One region of the Croceicoccus sp. YJ47 genome, then DNA from elsewhere that is predicted to be linked to it. Evidence: predicted binding sites of a transcription regulator. Region 1 holds the regulator's gene; each other region holds the start of a gene.
The links. The regulator LexA, encoded in region 1, represses DNA repair genes until DNA is damaged. The targets are predictions, from matches to a motif close to GTTCCNCNCTTGTTCT.
Positions count from the first base shown of each region.

Region 2: a site for LexA is predicted at 2,766-2,781, ahead of uvrA (excinuclease ABC subunit UvrA). Genes of this name have one in related genera too.
Region 3: a site for LexA is predicted at 5,002-5,017, ahead of JD971_RS15690 (putative DNA modification/repair radical SAM protein). Genes of this name have one in related genera too.

Region 1 is NZ_CP067087.1:2,554,737-2,560,705, forward strand. It holds gene JD971_RS12455 (ComEC/Rec2 family competence protein) at 1-1,708, shown strand, start outside; gene lexA (transcriptional repressor LexA) at 1,742-2,419, opposite strand; gene JD971_RS12465 (molybdopterin molybdotransferase MoeA) at 2,506-3,693, opposite strand; gene moaC (cyclic pyranopterin monophosphate synthase MoaC) at 3,693-4,184, opposite strand; gene trpC (indole-3-glycerol phosphate synthase TrpC) at 4,181-4,969, opposite strand; gene trpD (anthranilate phosphoribosyltransferase) at 4,966-5,928, opposite strand; gene JD971_RS12485 (aminodeoxychorismate/anthranilate synthase component II) at 5,925-5,969, opposite strand, start outside.
Region 2 is NZ_CP067087.1:2,446,788-2,452,756, forward strand. It holds gene thpR (RNA 2',3'-cyclic phosphodiesterase) at 1-220, opposite strand, end outside; gene JD971_RS11980 (von Willebrand factor type A domain-containing protein) at 229-2,052, opposite strand; gene JD971_RS11985 (hypothetical protein) at 2,113-2,598, opposite strand; gene uvrA (excinuclease ABC subunit UvrA) at 2,792-5,698, shown strand; gene JD971_RS11995 (hypothetical protein) at 5,712-5,969, opposite strand, start outside.
Region 3 is NZ_CP067087.1:3,216,916-3,222,884, reverse strand. It holds gene JD971_RS15710 (glycosyltransferase) at 1-785, shown strand, start outside; gene JD971_RS15705 (galactosyltransferase-related protein) at 707-1,630, opposite strand; gene JD971_RS15700 (glycosyltransferase) at 1,807-2,775, opposite strand; gene JD971_RS15695 (HAD-IIB family hydrolase) at 2,772-4,856, opposite strand; gene JD971_RS15690 (putative DNA modification/repair radical SAM protein) at 5,034-5,969, shown strand, end outside.

The sequences.
Region 1 (5,969 bases):
CAATATCAAGGCGGAGGATGACCGCCCTTTCCTGAGGGAAGGCGCCAATATCGCGGTGCGCGCACGGCTGACCCCGCCGACGCATCCGGTGTTGCCGGGCGCTTACGATTTCGCGCGGGTCGCATGGTTCGATGGGGTGGCAGCCACGGGATCGGCGCTCGACCCGCCGCGCCTGCTCACGCCGGGGGAGGGCGGGGATGCCGCCAGTGAAGCCGAAAAGGGCGCAGGGCTGGGTGCGTGGCGCCGCGATCTCGCCCGTCATGTGCGTGAAAGGTTGAGCACGGTCGCCGGTATCGACCCCGCCGCCGTCGCCATCGGCGCCACGCTGGCGAGCGGCGACCGCGGCGCCATCGACGAGATCAGCGCGCAGGCGATGCGCGATGCCGGGCTCGCGCATTTGCTTTCGATCAGCGGCCTGCACGTCGGGGCGGTGGTGGCGATCGCCTGGTTCGTGGTGATGCGGATCGGCGGGCTGTTTCCCGCGGTCGCGTTGCGCTGGCGGCTGCCGATCCTGGCGGGGGCCGTGGGGGCGGGGGCGGCGCTCGGCTACACCTTGCTCACCGGTGCTGCGTTGCCGACGATCCGTGCGTGCATCGCGTCGTTTCTCGTCCTGTTCGCGCTGTCGATCGGGCGGCAGGCGCTTTCCCTGCGCCTGATCGCGATTGCGGCGATGACGATCATGTTCTTCTGGCCGGAGGCGGTGGTCGGCCCGTCCTTTCAATTCAGCTTTGCCGCCGTGGTCGCCATCGTCGCCTTCCACAACAGCGCGGGAATGCAGGATTTCCTCGCCCGGCGCGAAGAGGGGCGCGGGTGGTGGAGGCCGGTCGTGGCTCTCTTCCTGACGGGATTGGTGGTCGAGGCATGCCTGTCGCCGCTCGTCCTCTTTCACTTTCATCGCACCGGGGTGTTCGGGCCGTTCGCCAATCTGGTCGCAATTCCGCTGACGACCGCGCTGGTGATGCCGTTGCTCGGCCTGTCGCTCACGCTCGACCTCATAGGCTTGGGCGGCCCGGTGTGGATGGCAACGGGGTGGGCGCTGCAGGCGCTGATCGAAATTGCGTTCCTCGCTTCCGGCTCGGAAAATTCGGTGATCCTGCGGGCGCAGCCGCCGTTATGGTCCATCCTTCTCTTTGCCGCGGGGTTTTTCTGGTGTGCGCTGTGGTCGGGGGGCATCCGATTGTACGGGTTGATTCCGATGGGCACGGGCGTCGTCATGCTGGCGATGCAGCCCGCGCCCGATCTCATGATCGCGGCGGAAGGCCGGCATGTCGCCATCGCGGACGAGGGCGGACGGATCTACCTGTTACGCGACCGCGCCGGGTTTACGCGCGATGCGCTGCTCGAACAGGCGGGTGTCGATCCGGACGTCGGCAACTACGCCAAGCTCAGGGATATTCCCGGGGCGGAATGCAACCGGGCCTTTTGCCGGTTCGAAATGCGACAACGGCGCATCATGGTGTCGCAGCGCCGGGCGACCGTCGATTACAGGGCGATGGTCACGGCATGTGCGGACAGCGATATCGTGATCGCCGAATGGAAACTGCCCGGCGCATGCAGGCCGCGCATCTTGAAGGCGGATCGTGCCCTGCTTACGCGCAGGGGCGGCATGACCTACGATTTCGAGAGCGGGGCGATCGCCTATGCCCGAAATCCTCGCGATGGGCATGGGTGGCGCCGGAGCGGGGCAGCGGCACAGGCGATGAAATGACGCAGGCGCCTTTCTCGGCTTAACGACTTCCTCTTAGTGATACCGCCGCAGGAGCCCGGCAAGGCGCCCTTGCACCTGCACATCGCGAGCGTCGTAAACCTGCGCCTCATACGCTGCGTTTGCAGGATCAAGCCTGACCTTTCCGGCATCGCGGTGCAGATATTTCAATGTCGCTTCCACACCATGCACAAGTGCGACGATAATCTCCCCATCGCGCGCCTCTTCGGTGCGGCGGACAAGCGCGAAATCGCCATCGAAGATCCCGGCCTCGATCATGGAATCGCCCGACACTTCGAGCGCATAATGCTCACCCGCACCGAGCAATGCGGCCGGCACGGGCAGCATCTGCTGATCCTCCAGCGCCTCGATCGGCATGCCGGCGGCAATCCGGCCATGCAGCGGGATCTCGACGACATCATTCGCGGGTGCAGGCGTGCCACCCTTGCGGTTCAGGGATACGACGGTTCCAGGCTCTTCCTTCGAGGCGGCGCCGGCACGATCGGTCTGGCGTATCACCTCGAGTGCGCGGGCGCGGTTGGGGAGGCGGCGGATGAAGCCACGCTCTTCCAATGCGGAAATGAGCCGATGCACACCCGATTTCGACTTCAGGTCGATGGCGTCCTTCATCTCCTCAAATGAGGGGGAGATCCCGGTTTCGTCGAGCCGATCCTGAATAAACACCAGCAATTCATGCTGCTTGCGCGTGAGCATTGGTTCGTTCCTCCTGTTCTACGAAATCAATCCGTGAACGAATAAGGAACAGTTAGGCAACAAACGGAACGCCGTCAATCGCCCTTCTAACCATATAGGCGAAAAATAGACACTTCGGCTCCATTTTGGATGCTTTTTGCGTGTGCCGGACGAATGATCAACGCATCCGCCATGGCCAAGGGAGCGATCGCGCCACTATCCTGGAGCCGCAGCGGTTCGGCCGCGCCGTCGCGAATGCGCGCGCGAATGAATTCCGCTCTTTTCCCCGTCGGTCCGAGCGAACCGCGTATCGGCATCACCTGCCGGGTGGGGAGGGGGGCGGTGCAGCCATTCATCGCGCGGATCAGGGGCAGGGCAAACAGAAACGCCGTGACGAAGCAGGAAACCGGATTGCCCGGCAGGCCGAGGACGATCTGCCGTTCCCGGCGTGCGACCATCACCGGCTTGCCCGGCTTCATCGCCACGCGCCAGAATGCGAGTTCCGCACCGATCGATTCCAGCGTCGGCCGGATCAGATCGTGATCCCCGACCGATGCGCCCCCGCTGGTAATCACCAGATCGGCATCGTCCGCCGCTCCGAACGCGGTGATGAGCGCCTCGCGCTCGTCCCCAATGGGTCCGCGGCGCGTCACATCGCAGGGCAGTTCGCCACACATCGCGGCCAGCATCGGCCCGTTGCTGGCCGGCAAATCACCCGGACCGAGCGGTTCGCCCGGCGCGCGCAATTCATCGCCGCAATCGATGATGGTCACGCGCGGGCGGCGGCGCACCGGCACCGTGCCATGCCCCCCGCCAATCGCGAGCGCGAGCGCGGCCGGGCTCAACCGCGCGCCAGCGTCCAGAAGAACCGCATCTTCCGTAAAATCCAGCCCGCGCGGCCGGATATGGCGGGCAAGCGGATCGGGCGGCGTTCCTTCGAAATGCAGCGTATCACCATCGCGGCGGCATTCTTCCTGCACCAGCACCGCATCCGCGCCCGGCGGGACGATGGCGCCGGTCGAAATGCGCACCGCATGGCCCGCGTCGATGTCGCCGGCAAAGGGATGGCTTACCGCGCTTTCCCCGATAATGGTCCACGGGCCGGGCATGTCGGCGGCTCGCACCGCCCACCCGTCCATCGCCGAAAGCGGGTCCGACGGCTGTGTCCTTTGCGCAAGGAGCGGGGCGGCGAGATAGCGCCCGGCGGCGGCCTCGACGGCAATCGTCTCGCCCTGTGTCGGCGCGGCCATGGCGAGGAGCCTTCGCTGCGCCTCTTCGAGGTCGAGCAACGGCATCACGGTTCGAAATCCTCGAACCCTTCGGCTCGCCAGCGACCCGATTTGCCGCCATCCTTCGCGATCAGCCGGACCGCGTCGATGACCATGCCCTTGTCGATGGCCTTTGCCATGTCGTAGATTGTCATCAATGCGACACAGCATGCTGTAATCGCTTCCATTTCAATGCCGGTTTTCGCAAAGATGGAGGCCGTTGCCGTCACGCGCAGGGCATCGCTTTCCCATGCGAAATCGACCTGCACGGAATCAAGGCCGAGCGGATGACACAGCGGGATAAGGTCGCCCGTGCGTTTTGCCGCCATGATGCCCGCGATCCGCGCGGTGGCAAGCACATCGCCCTTCTTGACCGTGCCTTGCCGGATCGCATCGCGCGCCTCTGCCGACATGACGATCCGGCCCGATGCGGTTGCAACCCGGCGGGTCACCGGCTTGGCGCCGACATCGACCATGCGGGCATTGCCCTCGGCATCGAGATGGGTGAGCCCGCTCATCCGTGGAGCAGGCGCCGGGTCGCACCCTCCACGTCGTCTTGCCGCATGAGGCTTTCGCCGACGAGGAAACAGCGCACGCCGCTCTGCGCGAGACGCTCGCAATCGGCGTGGGTCGCGATGCCGCTTTCCCCGACGAGCAACGCATCGGCCGGGGCGAGGGCAGCCAGTCGTTCGGTCACGCCAAGATCGGTCACAAAACTGCGCAGATCGCGATTGTTCACGCCCAACAATCGCGAGCGCAGCCGCAGCGCGCGCTCCATCTCGTCCTCGTCATGCACCTCGATCAGGACATCCATGCCGCGTTCGAGGGCGGCGGCCTCGATCTCCGCCATCTGCCCGTCGTCGAGCGCGGCGACGATGATCAGGATCGCATCGGCCCCCATGGCCCGCGCCTCTGCCACCTGCCACGGATCGACCATGAAATCCTTGCGCAGCACGGGGAGGGAGCAGGCCTGCCGCGCAGCAACGAGATAGTCGGCGTGCCCCTGAAAATAGGTTTCGTCGGTCAGCACGGACAGACAGCTCGCGCCCCCGGCGGCATAATCGCGCGCATGGGATTCGGGGTCGAAATCCTGTCTTATCAAGCCCTTGGACGGGGAAGCGCGTTTGATTTCGGCGATGAGGCCGAACCCGTCGCGCGCCGCTTCGCGCAGACGGCTTTCGAAGCCGCGCACAGGTTCCCGCCCCCGCGCCGCGAGGTCGAGCGCATCGATCGCGCTTTCCTTCTTGCGCTGGGCAAGCTGCGCCCGGGTATTATCGCAGATTTCGATGAGCTTGTTCGTCATTTGACCGTGTCGATCCAGCAATTGAGGAGCGCGTTCGCCAGCCCCTTGTCGATGGTTTCGCCCGCTTCCTCCGCCCCTGCGCCGAGGTCGCCGACCATGCCCGCAATCCACAAAGCGGCGCCAGCGTTCAGCACGACCGCATCGCGATAGGCGCCCTTTTCGCCCATGACCAGCCGCCGGAGCGCGTCGGCGTTATACACCGCATCGCCGCCGCGAATGGCATCGAGCGGATGGGTCGGCAGGCCGGCATCGGCAGGCGTCAGCGTGTCCGGCACATCCATGCCGATCGTCGCAACCCGGCTCGGCCCGGCGATCGACAATTCGTCGAGCCCCTCCATCCCCGAAACGATCAGCGCACGCTCCGTGCCGAGCAGGCGCATCGCATCGGCATAGGTGGGCACGAATTCCGGCCGCGCGACGCCGATCAATTGCCGCCGCACGCCCGCCGGATTGGCGAGCGGACCGATGAGGTTGAAGATCGTGCGGCGGCCCAGTTCGCGGCGAATGGGGGCAATCCGGGCGAGCGCGGGATGGTGGGCCTGCGCAAACAGGAACGCGATGCCGAGGTCGGGCAGCGTGGCTTCGGCGCGGTGCCCCGCCCGCGCGAGGTCGAGGCCCAATGTTTCCAGCGTATCGGCACCGCCCGCCTTGCTCGACGCGGCGCGGTTGCCATGTTTCGCCACCGGCACACCCGCCGCCGCCACGACCAGCGCCACCGCCGTCGACACGTTCAGGCTGTGTTGCCCATCGCCGCCGGTGCCGCAAACGTCGATGGCCCCCTCGACCGCGGCGACCGGCAGCATCCGTTCGCGCATGGCGGTGGCGGCGCCCGCGATTTCCTCCGCCGTTTCGCCCCGCTCGGCCAGCATGACGAGCGTGTCGGCAATGTCGGTGTCCGGCATCAACCCGTCGAGCATCCGCCCGAACAGTTCACTCGTTTCGAGGAGCGAGAGCGTCATCCCGTCACCCTTGCCGGCACGGTCGCCGCAATGCCGCACAT
Region 2 (5,969 bases), 110 kb from region 1:
CGATCCCCTCGAAACGCAGCGGAAAGGCGTCCTGCACCACGCGGGAGAGCGCATCGGCGACATCATTGGCAAGCGGGCGGTCCACCTCGCCGATAAAGCGCAGCGTGAGATGCAATTGCGCATCCGATTGCCAGCGCGCATTCTCGATCCCGTCCATCGTATCGATCAGCGCATCGCCAATCGCTTCGGGCAGGGGGATGCCGACGAAAAGCCTGTGCACGGCGGCCGCTACGGCGCGGAATCGCCGCGCATCAACCCGGCGGCCCGCGCGGCGAGATCGGCAAATTCCGCGCGAAGCGGGCCGGTGCCCCCCTGCGTCCGGGCCAGCGCGGCGCTGTCGTCCAATGTCCACGCGCCCAGCCTGTCATCCCCGCGCAGGGCCTGCCCATATCCCGCCACGGCAAGCGCGAAGGCCATGTCCCCGCGCGCCGGTTCCGCATCCGCGATCATGCCCGCGGGGACCGCCCGTTCGATCAACATGGACCGCGCACCCTCCGGCAATTTATACCGCAGACGCACCACCGCCATCTCGCCCGACCGGTCGCCGCGCGCGATGGGGCGCGCATTGGCCTCGTACCGGCGTTCGGGAAACCATCCCTTCGCACCCGCCGGGACGATCTCGTAAAGCGCGGTCACCTGGTGGCCCGCGCCGATCTCGCCCGCATCGACCCGGTCATTGGCGAAATCCTGTTCGGCGAGCGCCCGGTTTTCATAGCCGATGAGGCGATATTCGGCGACATGGGCCGGGTTGAACTCGACCTGTATCTTCACATCCTTTGCAATGGTGACGAGCGTCGCGGCCAGTTCCTCGTCCAGCACCTTGGCCGCTTCCTCCGCGCGGTCGATATAGAAATAATTGCCGTTCCCGTGGTCGGCGATCTGTTCCATCATCGCCTCGTTGTAATTGCCCGTGCCATAGCCCAACGTGGTGAGCGAAATGCCGCCCTCCCGCTCGCGCTCCACCATGTCGATCAGCGCATCCGTATCGGTCAGGCCGACATTGAAATCGCCATCGGTGGCCAGCATGATGCGATTGACCTCGCCCGCGCGATAGTTCTGCCGCGCCAGATCATAGGCGAGTTCGATCGCCGCGCCCCCCGCCGTCGACCCGCCTGCCGACAACCCGGCAATCGCGTTCATCACCGCAGGCTTGTCGTTCGTGGGTTTGAGAGCGACGCGCGTTTGGCCCGAATAGGTCACGATGCTCACCCGGTCGTCGGGGCGCAAACGCTCCGCCGTCAGGGCCAGCGAACATTGCACCAGCGGCAGCTTGTTCCGCGTCGCCATGGAACCCGACACATCGACGAGGAAAACGAGATTGACTGGCCCGCGCGTCTCCCGGTGCGGCGCCGCGCTCGACAACCCGATGCGCAGCACGCGCGTCTCCGCATTCCACGGCGTTCGCGCCATGTCGGCGGAAATGGTGAAGGGCGGCCCGTCCGCGCCCGGCGCGGGATAGGCGTAGCGGAAATAGTTGAGCATCTCCTCGGTCCGCACCGCGGCTTGCGGCGGCAGGTCGCCGTCCCCGATCATGCGCCGCACATTGGCGTAGCTGCCGGTGTCGACATCCACCGCGAAGGTGGACACCGGCGCCTCGGCAACGCGCTGCACATCGGCGACCTCCTCGCCGGCATAGCGTTCGCGGCTCTGCGCCGCGGGGGCGTAGCCGATCTGCGGCTGGACCATTGGCGCGGCGCTGGCCAGCGGCGGTGGCGGTGGCGGTGGAGGCGGGGGAGGCGGCGGCGACCCGGCGGTCCGGTTTACAGGCGGCGCGCCCGGCGCGGGCCTGACCCTTGCGCCCGTGAGCACGATCTCTTCCGTGTCCTCCCCCGGATCGAGGAACGGCGCACAGATGCGCGCGGCCGCCGTGTCCGCCGATGCCGCGCGCGACGGGGCGGCATCACCGCCCGGCGCGGCGGCGAACGGAACCTGCGGCGATGGCGGCGCCACGGGCGATGCGGGCGCAGGCGTTGCGGGCACGGGCGTCGTCGCGCATCCACCCAGCGTCATCGCCATCGCGCCAAGCCAGAGCGCGTGTTTTCCTGCCATCATCGCGTATCTCCCATTCCGCGCGCCCATGCTGAACACCGGCGTTGCGGAGCGCAAGCGCGATTATTGCGCGGCGTCCTGTTCCCCGCACCGGATATAGCGGCGCACATCCTCGCCATCGCCCGGGCGATAGCGCACCGTCCCGTCGCCGTTGAGGGCAAGATAGATCGCGCGCGCATGCTCGTCCGGGCCGACCGTTTCGCGGAGCGTGACCGCAATGGCATCGCCGTCCACCTCGACATGGGTGATGGGGCCGCCCGTTTCGAAAAAACGCACGTCATCGCTCCGCAGGGTGACGGGTTCCTGCGTCGGAATGGCGGCAAAGCGGGGGCCGCAATCCTCGGCCTTTTGCGCATATTGGCCGCGAAACCGCTCGGGCACGTCTGTCATCGGTGCGGGCTGGCCGGGGGAAGGGGGCGCGGCGTCCGGCGCGTCCGGCGTGGTGGTTTCGCCGTCCTGCGCGGCGGTCTGCGTGGGCGGATCCGTATCATCCGCGGCGGGTGAGCAGGCGCAGACGAGCGCGGCGCACAGAAGGGGAGCGATTTTCATGGGCGCATAACGACGGTCGGCGGATCCGGGTTCCGGCGCGGTGACGGCGCCACGCAACCCGTGCCCGCTCGGTTGCAATCGCGTGGCCCGCGCCCACATGGATGGCACATCATTTTCACCGACACGCCACGGCGCGGCGATTGCCCCCGACGCATGCTTGACTGGCGCGAACATTTGCGGAACACGACCTTTCATGGCCCTTACCAAGATTTCCGTGCGCGGCGCGCGCGAACACAACCTCAAAGGCGTGGACATCGACCTTCCGCGCGACAGCCTCATCGTCATCACCGGCCTGTCGGGGTCGGGCAAATCGAGCCTCGCCTTCGATACGATCTATGCCGAGGGGCAGCGCCGCTATGTCGAAAGCCTGTCCGCCTATGCGCGGCAATTCCTCGAGATGATGCAGAAGCCGGACGTCGAACATATCGACGGCCTGTCGCCCGCCATCTCGATCGAGCAGAAGACGACGAGCCGCAACCCGCGTTCGACCGTGGCGACGGTGACGGAAATCTACGATTACATGCGCCTGCTCTGGGCGCGGGTCGGCGTCCCCTACAGCCCCGCGACCGGCCTCCCGATCGAGGCGCAGACCGTCTCCAACATGGTCGACCGGGTGATGGAACTGCCCGAAGGGACGCGGCTCTATTTGCTCGCCCCCGTGGCGCGTGGGCGAAAGGGCGAATATCGCCGCGAAATGCTCGAATGGCAGAAGGCGGGCTTTACCCGCGTGCGCATCGACGGCGAAATTCACGAAATCGCCGACGCGCCCAAGCTCGACAAGAAGTTCAAGCACGACATCGAGGTCGTGATCGACCGCCTCGCCGTGCGCGAGGGGATCGAGACGCGGCTGGCCGACAGTTTCGAAACCGCGCTGAAACTCGCGGACGGGCTGGCCTATGTCGACCTTGCCGACGGCGTCGTGCCGGGGCGCGAGGAAGAGGGCGAAGGCGCCACCAATGCCACCGGCGGCCAGCTCAAGGGTGCAGGGCTGCCCGCCAATCGCATCGTGTTCTCCGAACGCTTCGCCTGCCCGGTCAGCGGTTTTACAATCGAGGCGGTCGAACCGCGCCTGTTCTCCTTCAACGCGCCGCAAGGGGCGTGCCCGGCCTGCGACGGGCTGGGCGAAAAGTTGTTGTTCGATCCGCAGCTGGTCGTGCCCAATGAACATCTTTCGCTCAAGAAAGGCGCGGTGGTGCCCTGGGCGAAGTCCAATCCGCCGTCCCCCTACTACATGCAGGTGTTGTCGAGCCTCGCCGCCGCTTATGATTTCGACCTCGCCACCCCGTGGGCCGAACTGCCCGAAGCCGTGCACGACACCATTCTGTTCGGCACGAAGGGGAAGGCCGTCCCGCTCACCTTCAAGGACGGGCGCAAAAGCTACACGGTGAAAAAGCCGTTCGAGGGCGTCATTGGCAATCTCAACCGCCGCATGCTGCAAACCGAAAGCGCCTGGATGCGCGAGGAACTCGCCCGCTACCAGACCGCGCAACCATGCGAGACCTGCGGCGGCGCCCGCCTCAAACCCGAAGCGCTGTCGGTGAAGGTCGCGGGCGAGAGCATCTCCGGCCCCGTGCGCCTGTCCGTCTCCGACGCGCTCGCCTGGTTCAAGGACCTGCCCTCCAAATTGACGGATCAGCAGAACCAGATCGCCGCCGCCATATTGAAGGAGATCGACGAACGCGTCGGCTTCCTCGACAATGTCGGCCTCGACTACCTCAACCTCGACCGCACCAGCGGCACGCTGTCGGGCGGCGAAAGCCAGCGCATCCGCCTCGCCAGCCAGATCGGCAGCGGGCTGTCCGGCGTGCTCTACGTCCTCGACGAGCCCAGCATCGGCCTGCACCAACGCGACAATGACCGCCTGCTCGAAACATTGAAACGCCTGCGCGATCTCGGCAATACGGTGATCGTCGTCGAACATGACGAGGATGCGATCCGCGCCGCCGATTACGTCGTCGACCTCGGCCCCGGCGCGGGCGTCCACGGGGGCGAGATCGTCGCCGAAGGCACTTTGAAACAGGTGCTGAAATCCAAAAAATCGCTCACCGCCCAATATCTCAACGGCACGCGCGAAATCGCCGTCCCGACCGAGCGGCGCAAGGGCAACAAGAAGAAAATCACGGTCCACGGCGCCCGCGCCAACAATTTGCGCAACGTCACCGCGTCGATCCCGCTCGGCACGTTTACCTGCATCACCGGCGTGTCGGGTTCGGGCAAGTCCAGCTTTACCATCGACACGCTGCACGCCGGCGCGGCGCGGGCGTTGAACGGCGCGCGCATCATCGCGGGCGCCCATGACAAGATCACCGGCCTCGAAAACTGCGACAAGGTCATTCAGATCGACCAGTCCCCCATCGGCCGCACCCCGCGTTCGAACCCGGCGACCTACACCGGCGCCTTCACCAATATCCGCGACTGGTTCGCCGGCCTGCCGGAGGCGAAGGCCCGCGGCTACAAACCCGGCCGCTTCAGCTTCAACGTGAAGGGCGGCCGGTGCGAGGCATGCCAGGGCGACGGGCTGATCAAGATCGAGATGCACTTCCTCCCCGACGTCTATGTCACGTGCGAGGAATGCGGCGGCAAGCGTTACAACCGCGAAACGCTGGAGGTGCGGCACAAGGGGCACTCGATCGCCGACGTGCTCGACATGACGATCGAGGATGCGGAAACCTTCTTTGAAAACGTGCCGCCCATCCGGGACAAGATGCGCATGCTGAACGAGGTGGGGCTGGGCTATGTCAAGGTCGGGCAGCAGGCGACGACCTTGTCCGGCGGCGAGGCGCAGCGCGTGAAACTGGCCAAGGAACTGGCGCGCCGCTCAACCGGGCAGACGCTCTATATCCTGGACGAGCCGACGACCGGGCTTCATTTCGAGGATGTGCGCAAATTGCTGGAGGTGCTGCACCGCCTCGTCGATCAGGGCAATTCGGTGGTGGTGATCGAACACAATCTGGACGTGATCAAGACCGCCGACTGGCTGATCGACCTCGGCCCCGACGGCGGCGTGCGCGGCGGCGAAATCGTCGCCGAAGGCACGCCGGAGGATGTCGTGAAGGAAGAGCGCAGCTTTACGGGGCACTATTTGCGGGGGATGGTTTAACTCTTCAGAGAAATCATTTTACCTCTCTTGCAGGCAGCATTCCTTTTATCCGCTCTAGGCGGTCGATTAGTTCCGCTAGATCGTCTGGATTATCGATAACCGTCTCGATCCGCACGGATTCGAAATCAAAAAGCGGTTTTGTCGAGTTTAGGGGTAACGCGCTATCCCGCTTAATGGGATTCTTAGTCTTCTCTTCTCTCGCGCTAGCGCCGCTCTCCCATCGGGGGGGCGGCGTCACGTCACCATCTTCCGTATATTCTTCGTCATCAAA
Region 3 (5,969 bases), 660 kb from region 1:
CGATGGTCACGTCGCAGCATGTGCCCCCTTTCGGAAAAATGCGGGAGGCGGTGCATGCCGTCGCCGGATGCAACCACGCGCAAATCACGCTGACTTCGCAGAGCCAGATGCCGCTCTGGCTCGCCGGATTGGGGCCGGACGGGGCACAGGCCCGCGATGCGCCCGCCAATTTTGCGGTCGTGCCCAATGGCGTGTCCTGCGCCGAATGGCAGCCCGCGACCCGCGGCGACCGCCTGTTATGGTATGGGCGGATCACCCCGAACAAGGGGCTGGCCGAGGCGATCGCCGCCGCGCGAGAGGCGGATGCCGCGCTCGACATCTACGGCCCGGTCGAGGACGAGCAATATTTCTCGGATCGCGTCGCACCCGCGCTCGGCCCCGATATTGTCTATAAAGGCCATGCCAGCGGCACTGTGCTCCGCGCCGCCGTGGCGCGGGCGCGGGCGGTGTTGGTGACGCCGATGTGGGACGAACCCTTCGGTCTCGTCGCGGCGGAGGCGCTCGCCTCAGGCGTTCCTGTCATCGCATTCGACCGCGGCGCCATGCGCGAGGTGATCGGCGATTGCGGGATCGTCGTACCGGCCAGCGATACCGGGGCCATGGCACGGGCCATCGGCGCTATTCACGCCATCGACCCCGCCCGATGCCGCCGCCACGCCGAAACCATGCTTTCCACCGCGGCGATGATTGCCGGGTACGAGGCGCGCTATTCCGCGGCGATCGAGGCCGCATCCTTCGCCGCGGCGCGTTCCAGCAGATCGAGCACGCGCGCGCTGCTGGCATAGGGCTGGTCCTCCTCCTGCCGGGTGAGGGCGAGGTCGCGCTCCTCCGGCTCGCGCAGTTTTACCCACCCCGCGCCGTCCCGCCGGGTCAGCCCCATGAGTGTGAACGCCCGCATCCAGTGCTGCATCGTGGGTTCGCCCCATTTTTCGGCAAAGCGATGCGCATTGGCCATCACGCTGTCGAGGTGATGCACAGGCGGCATGTGGTGCGGGTGATATTGATGATACGCCTTCGCCCCGCGCACCCATTGGAGCGGAAGTCCGCAGGCGGCGACCACGCGCCCGAAATCCGTATCCTCCCCGCCATAGCCGGTATAGCGTTCGTCGAAACCGCCGGTCCGCGCGAAATCCGCCGCCGATATGGCGAAGTTCAACGACCAGAAACACCGGTAATCCCGGCACGGCCCGACCGCAGCTTCGGGTGGGCCGGGGCGTTCGGAATGGCGCACGGAGACGCGTTCGAAATGCGCGAAATCCACGCCGTTCGCGGTCGCGCCGCGCGGCAGATAGCCGACCTCGCCCATCAGCACGCCTGTATGGTCGCGCGCGGCCTTCGCATAATCGCCGACGAGTGCGGGGTGCGGCACGCAGTCCACGTCGAGGAAGATCAGCAGATCGCCCGTCGCCCCGCCCGCCGCCGTATTCCGGCCCAGCGACAACGGCACGCCGTCGCTGCCCAGAACGATCTGCGTCACAGCGAACGGCGCCGCCGGCAGGTCATAGGGCGCATCCTGCAACACCGCCACGATCAGCTCGTCCGGTGCCCGCTCGCTCTCCATCAGGCCGAGCACCAGGTTGCGCAGATGCGCGGCCCGTCCGCTCGCCAGCGTGCATATCGAGATTTTCATGCGCAATCCTGCCTTTCGCGAAGGGGCACCCCTGCGCCCGCCCACAGATCGGTGGCGAGATGGTCGAGCCATCGTGCTGCCTGCGCCGCGGCATCGTCGCGCACCATGGCGCGTTGTCGTTCCGCGTGAATCGCGCGTGCCGCGTCCCACAATGCGCGCCATCGGCCCGCATGCGCTTACCAGTGCGGCGTGACGGCCGCGACCCCGGCGCGCGCCAGGGCATCCGCCTTGCGCAATTGCTCATCGAAATAGCGCCATTCGGGCACGACGATCCATGGTTTGCCAGCGGCGCACACCATCTGCACCGTGGTGTTGCCGCAGCTCGACACGATGCGATCCGCCGCCGCGATCCAGTCCTGCGGATTGTCGACCCATCCCATGTGGCGAAGATTGCCCGGCGGCGTTTCGTGCCATTCGCTCGCGATCGTGCCGATGGTGAACCATTGCGCCCCCGCATCGTCCCGCGCGCCGAGCGTAAGCGGCGCCGTCGGCGTACCCGTGCCGCCGCCGCCGGCAAGGACAAGGACGATCTCCGCATCCTGCGACAGGGATAGCCGCTCCCGCGCCGCGTCGCGCGTGGGCAGCGCGGTCATATCCACCCCGACACCGGGGGCGTAGTGGGTCTTCGCCTGCATCCAATGGGGTCGTTCCGGCTGCTCCAGATCGGCGTGGTAGGGGGCGAGAAGGCCGGCCGCAGCGGCGTAGGATGCCATGTGGCCGGGATCGGAGCGGTCGCCATGTTGCAGCACCGCGACATGCGGCACCGATGCGATCCGCGCGAGCTGGCCCAGCTCTGCCGAAACATCGGTCACGAACAAGGCGGGCGCCGCATCGTCGAACCACCCGGTAATCGCCGCGACCGCGCGCGTGATGGTGGACCATCCGACCGGCGCGCAATGCAGCGTATCGGGCGTCGGCATCGCGTCGAGCCGGGGCGGGGCGGCGCCCTCCGGCTCGAACAGCGAAGGAATGGCGATGCGCTCGATGCGCGGGTCGAGTTCCGGGAAAATATCGCTGCGCGCACAAAACAGGTTGACGGGGCGGCAATCGATAAGCCGGTTGGCGATCGCTGCGGCCCGTTCGGCATGGCCGCGCCCCTGATGATGGACGAAATAGCCGACCGCGCGACGCGGATCGCCGGTCATGCCGCGACGCCCCGCCGGCGCGCGAAACGATGGGCGACAATCCCCTCCAGCGTGCCTCCGGCATGATGGCGCCGGGTGAGGTAGACATTGTCCCGCTCGCTCAACCGTGCGAGCTCGGGCGCGTGATTGCCGACGAGGATCGCGTTGCGGCAATCGGTCAGCATGTCGATATCGTTGCCGCTGTCCCCGGCGGCGAAAACATCCTCTGGCGTGAGGCCGAGCGTGGTGGCGACATGGCGCATCGCCGCCGCCTTTCCGCCCTCCACGGGGAGGATGTCGAGCAGCTTTTCGTGGCTGAAGATCACGCGCGTCTTCAATCCCGCCCGGTCGAGCCGTTCGCGCACCTGCGCAAGCCGGGCGGGATCGTGGAGGAAATAGCTGCGCTTGAATTCGCGTTGCTCGCTGCGCCCCTGCGGCGTGAGGGTGGGCAGGTCGCGCAGGGCATCGTGAACCGCGTCGCCGTCCCATCCCCGTGCGAGGGACCGCGCATAATCGTGATCGGCGATACGATCCTCGCCCCGTTGCCAGTAGATCTCGCTCCCCACCGAGGTCACCCAGACGGAGGGAAAGGGGAGCGACCATTCGCGCAGGACACGCTGCGCCTCGAGGATGGAGCGGCCCGTCGCCACGCCAAAGACGGTGTCGCGATGGCGGGCGAGATAGGCGCTTAACCTCCGCGCACCTTCGGCGCATCCGGTGAGCGTATTGTCGATGTCGCAAAGGGCGAGCGCGCGGGGCACGGGCATAACGGCACGGTTCGCCACCACCCGCCCGGTCACTTCCCGCGCCAGCGCGACGAACCCGCTGGCATAGCGGTCCCAGCCCATCGAGCGCACACCCTCGCGCCCGCTGTTCGATGCGCGCAGCCATAATGGGCGATCCTCGATCAGGGTACGTACCGCATTTGCGATTTCGGCCCGGTCCGTCGGCTCCACCAGCAATCCGTTTTCCAGCTCGCCGACGATATCAGCCGGCCCGCCCCGGCATGTCGCCACCACGGGGAGGCCGTGCGACGCCGCCTCGATCAGGGTCAGGCCATAGGGTTCGGTCAGTGCCGGATTGACGAACACGCCGCCGCTGTCGCGGGCAAGGGCGTAGAGCGCCTGAACCTCGTCGCGCGAATGGTTGCGGGGCCACGCGACATGGCCATGCAGATCGTGACGGTCGATCGCGTCGGCAATGCCGGACAGCACGCGATCCTGCTCCGGCTCCCCGCCGACAAGCCCTTTGCGCAGACCGGCGAGCAGGACCAGATTGGCCCGGTGCCGCAATCGGGGATCGCGCCCGAACGCCTCGACCAGGGCGACGAGATTCTTCTTTGCCACCGGGCGCGCCACGGCGAGCACGATGGGCCTGTCCGCATGGCGCAGGAACGGGGCAATCATGGCCGCCGCCCCCGCACGCGCCGCGGCATCGGGCACCGTCATGTCGACGCCGGGACGCAGACGATGAATGCGCGCCGCATCGGCGGACGGGTAGGCGGGCAATTGGCGCTCACACTCGTCGACGGAGCTCGCCACGATAGCGTCGGCGCGGGCGATCGCCGCGTCCTCCTCCGCGATGCGCGCTTGCAACGTGGGCGTATCGCGGGGCGCCATCGCGCAATCGCGCTTGTCGATGCCGAGCGAATGGGCGGTGTAGATGAAGGGAATGCCCAGTTCGCGCCGGACCCGCGCCGCGACATCGGCCGCGTCGGCGAAATGAGCATGGATGAGATCGGGCAGCCGGTCCCGCGCGCGCAGATGGGTAATGAACGCGCGCGCGAAGGCATCCCGGTCGGCGGCAAGAGCCTCCTTCGCGAGATAGGCGCGGTTGCCGCTGTCGATCCGCGTGATGGACAGCTTGGGGCCGAGCGGTTCGTGCGCGCACCCATGGATCGCGCCGAGTTCGGGCGCGTCGAAGAGGCGTGTGACAATCTCTGCCTGCGTCACCGCGCCATGTGCGGCAAGCGCGCGCATCTCACCCAGGATATAGGCGATATGCCCGCCGGTATCTTCGGTAATGCCATAGGCAACGGGTTCGCCCCGCAAACATCCACCCAGCGCCAATGAAACGATATGCAAGGAATGATCCCCGGTCATGAAACCCGAACGTTCAATCGTTGCTGGCGATACCCGTTCCTCAAACTGATTAAGGTTAATACGTTTTTTCCGGCGGGCTGTCCGAAAGGGGGCGGAGCCTCGCCGGCGCCTGTTTGGTTCCGTTTTGTTCTGGCCTCTATCTAAAAGAACATTTATAGAACATAAAAAGAGGTGCCCATGGCTCAGAAACCGATTCTCGACCGATTGAAGATCCTCGCCGATGCGGCGAAATACGATGCGTCCTGCGCGTCGTCGGGGACGTCCAAACGGGACAGCCGCGGCGGCAAGGGCATCGGCTCGACCGAGGGGATGGGCATTTGTCACGCCTATGCGCCCGACGGGCGGTGCATCTCGCTGCTCAAGGTGCTGATGACCAATCATTGCATCTTCGATTGCCATTACTGCATCAATCGCAAGAGTTCGAACGTGGAGCGCGCACGCTTCACGCCGCAGGAGGTCGCCGATCTCACCATCGCATTCTACAAGCGCAATTATATCGAGGGATTGTTCCTGTCCTCCGGCATCGTGAAATCGTCGGATCACACGATGGAGCAATTGGTGGAGGCGGCCCGTATCCTGCGCGAGGAACATGATTTTCGCGGCTATATCCACCTGAAAACCATTCCCGAGGCGGACCCGGAGATCATTCACCGCGCCGGGCTTTATGCCGATCGCGTGTCGATCAATGTCGAATTGCCGACCGATGCCGGGTTGAACCGGCTGGCGCCCGACAAGAACGCAGGGCAGATCGACGGCGCGATGGGCCGCATGGGCAGCGACATCACGGAGGCGGTGGATGCGCGCAAGCGGTTCCGCCACGCGCCGCGATTTGCGCCTGTAGGCCAGTCGACGCAGATGATCGTCGGCGCCGACGGGGCGAGCGACACCGATATCGTCACCCGCGCCAGCAGCCTTTACTACCGGCATGCGCTGCGCCGCGTATATTACAGCGCGTTCAGCCCGATCCCCGATGCAAGCGCGGTCCTGCCGTTGAAGCGTCCGCCCTTGATCCGCGAACACCGGCTCTATCAATCGGACTGGCTGATGCGGTTCTACGGCTATTCGCCGCAGGAGGTCGGGCAGGCGGCGGGGGCGGACGGGATGTTGCCGCTC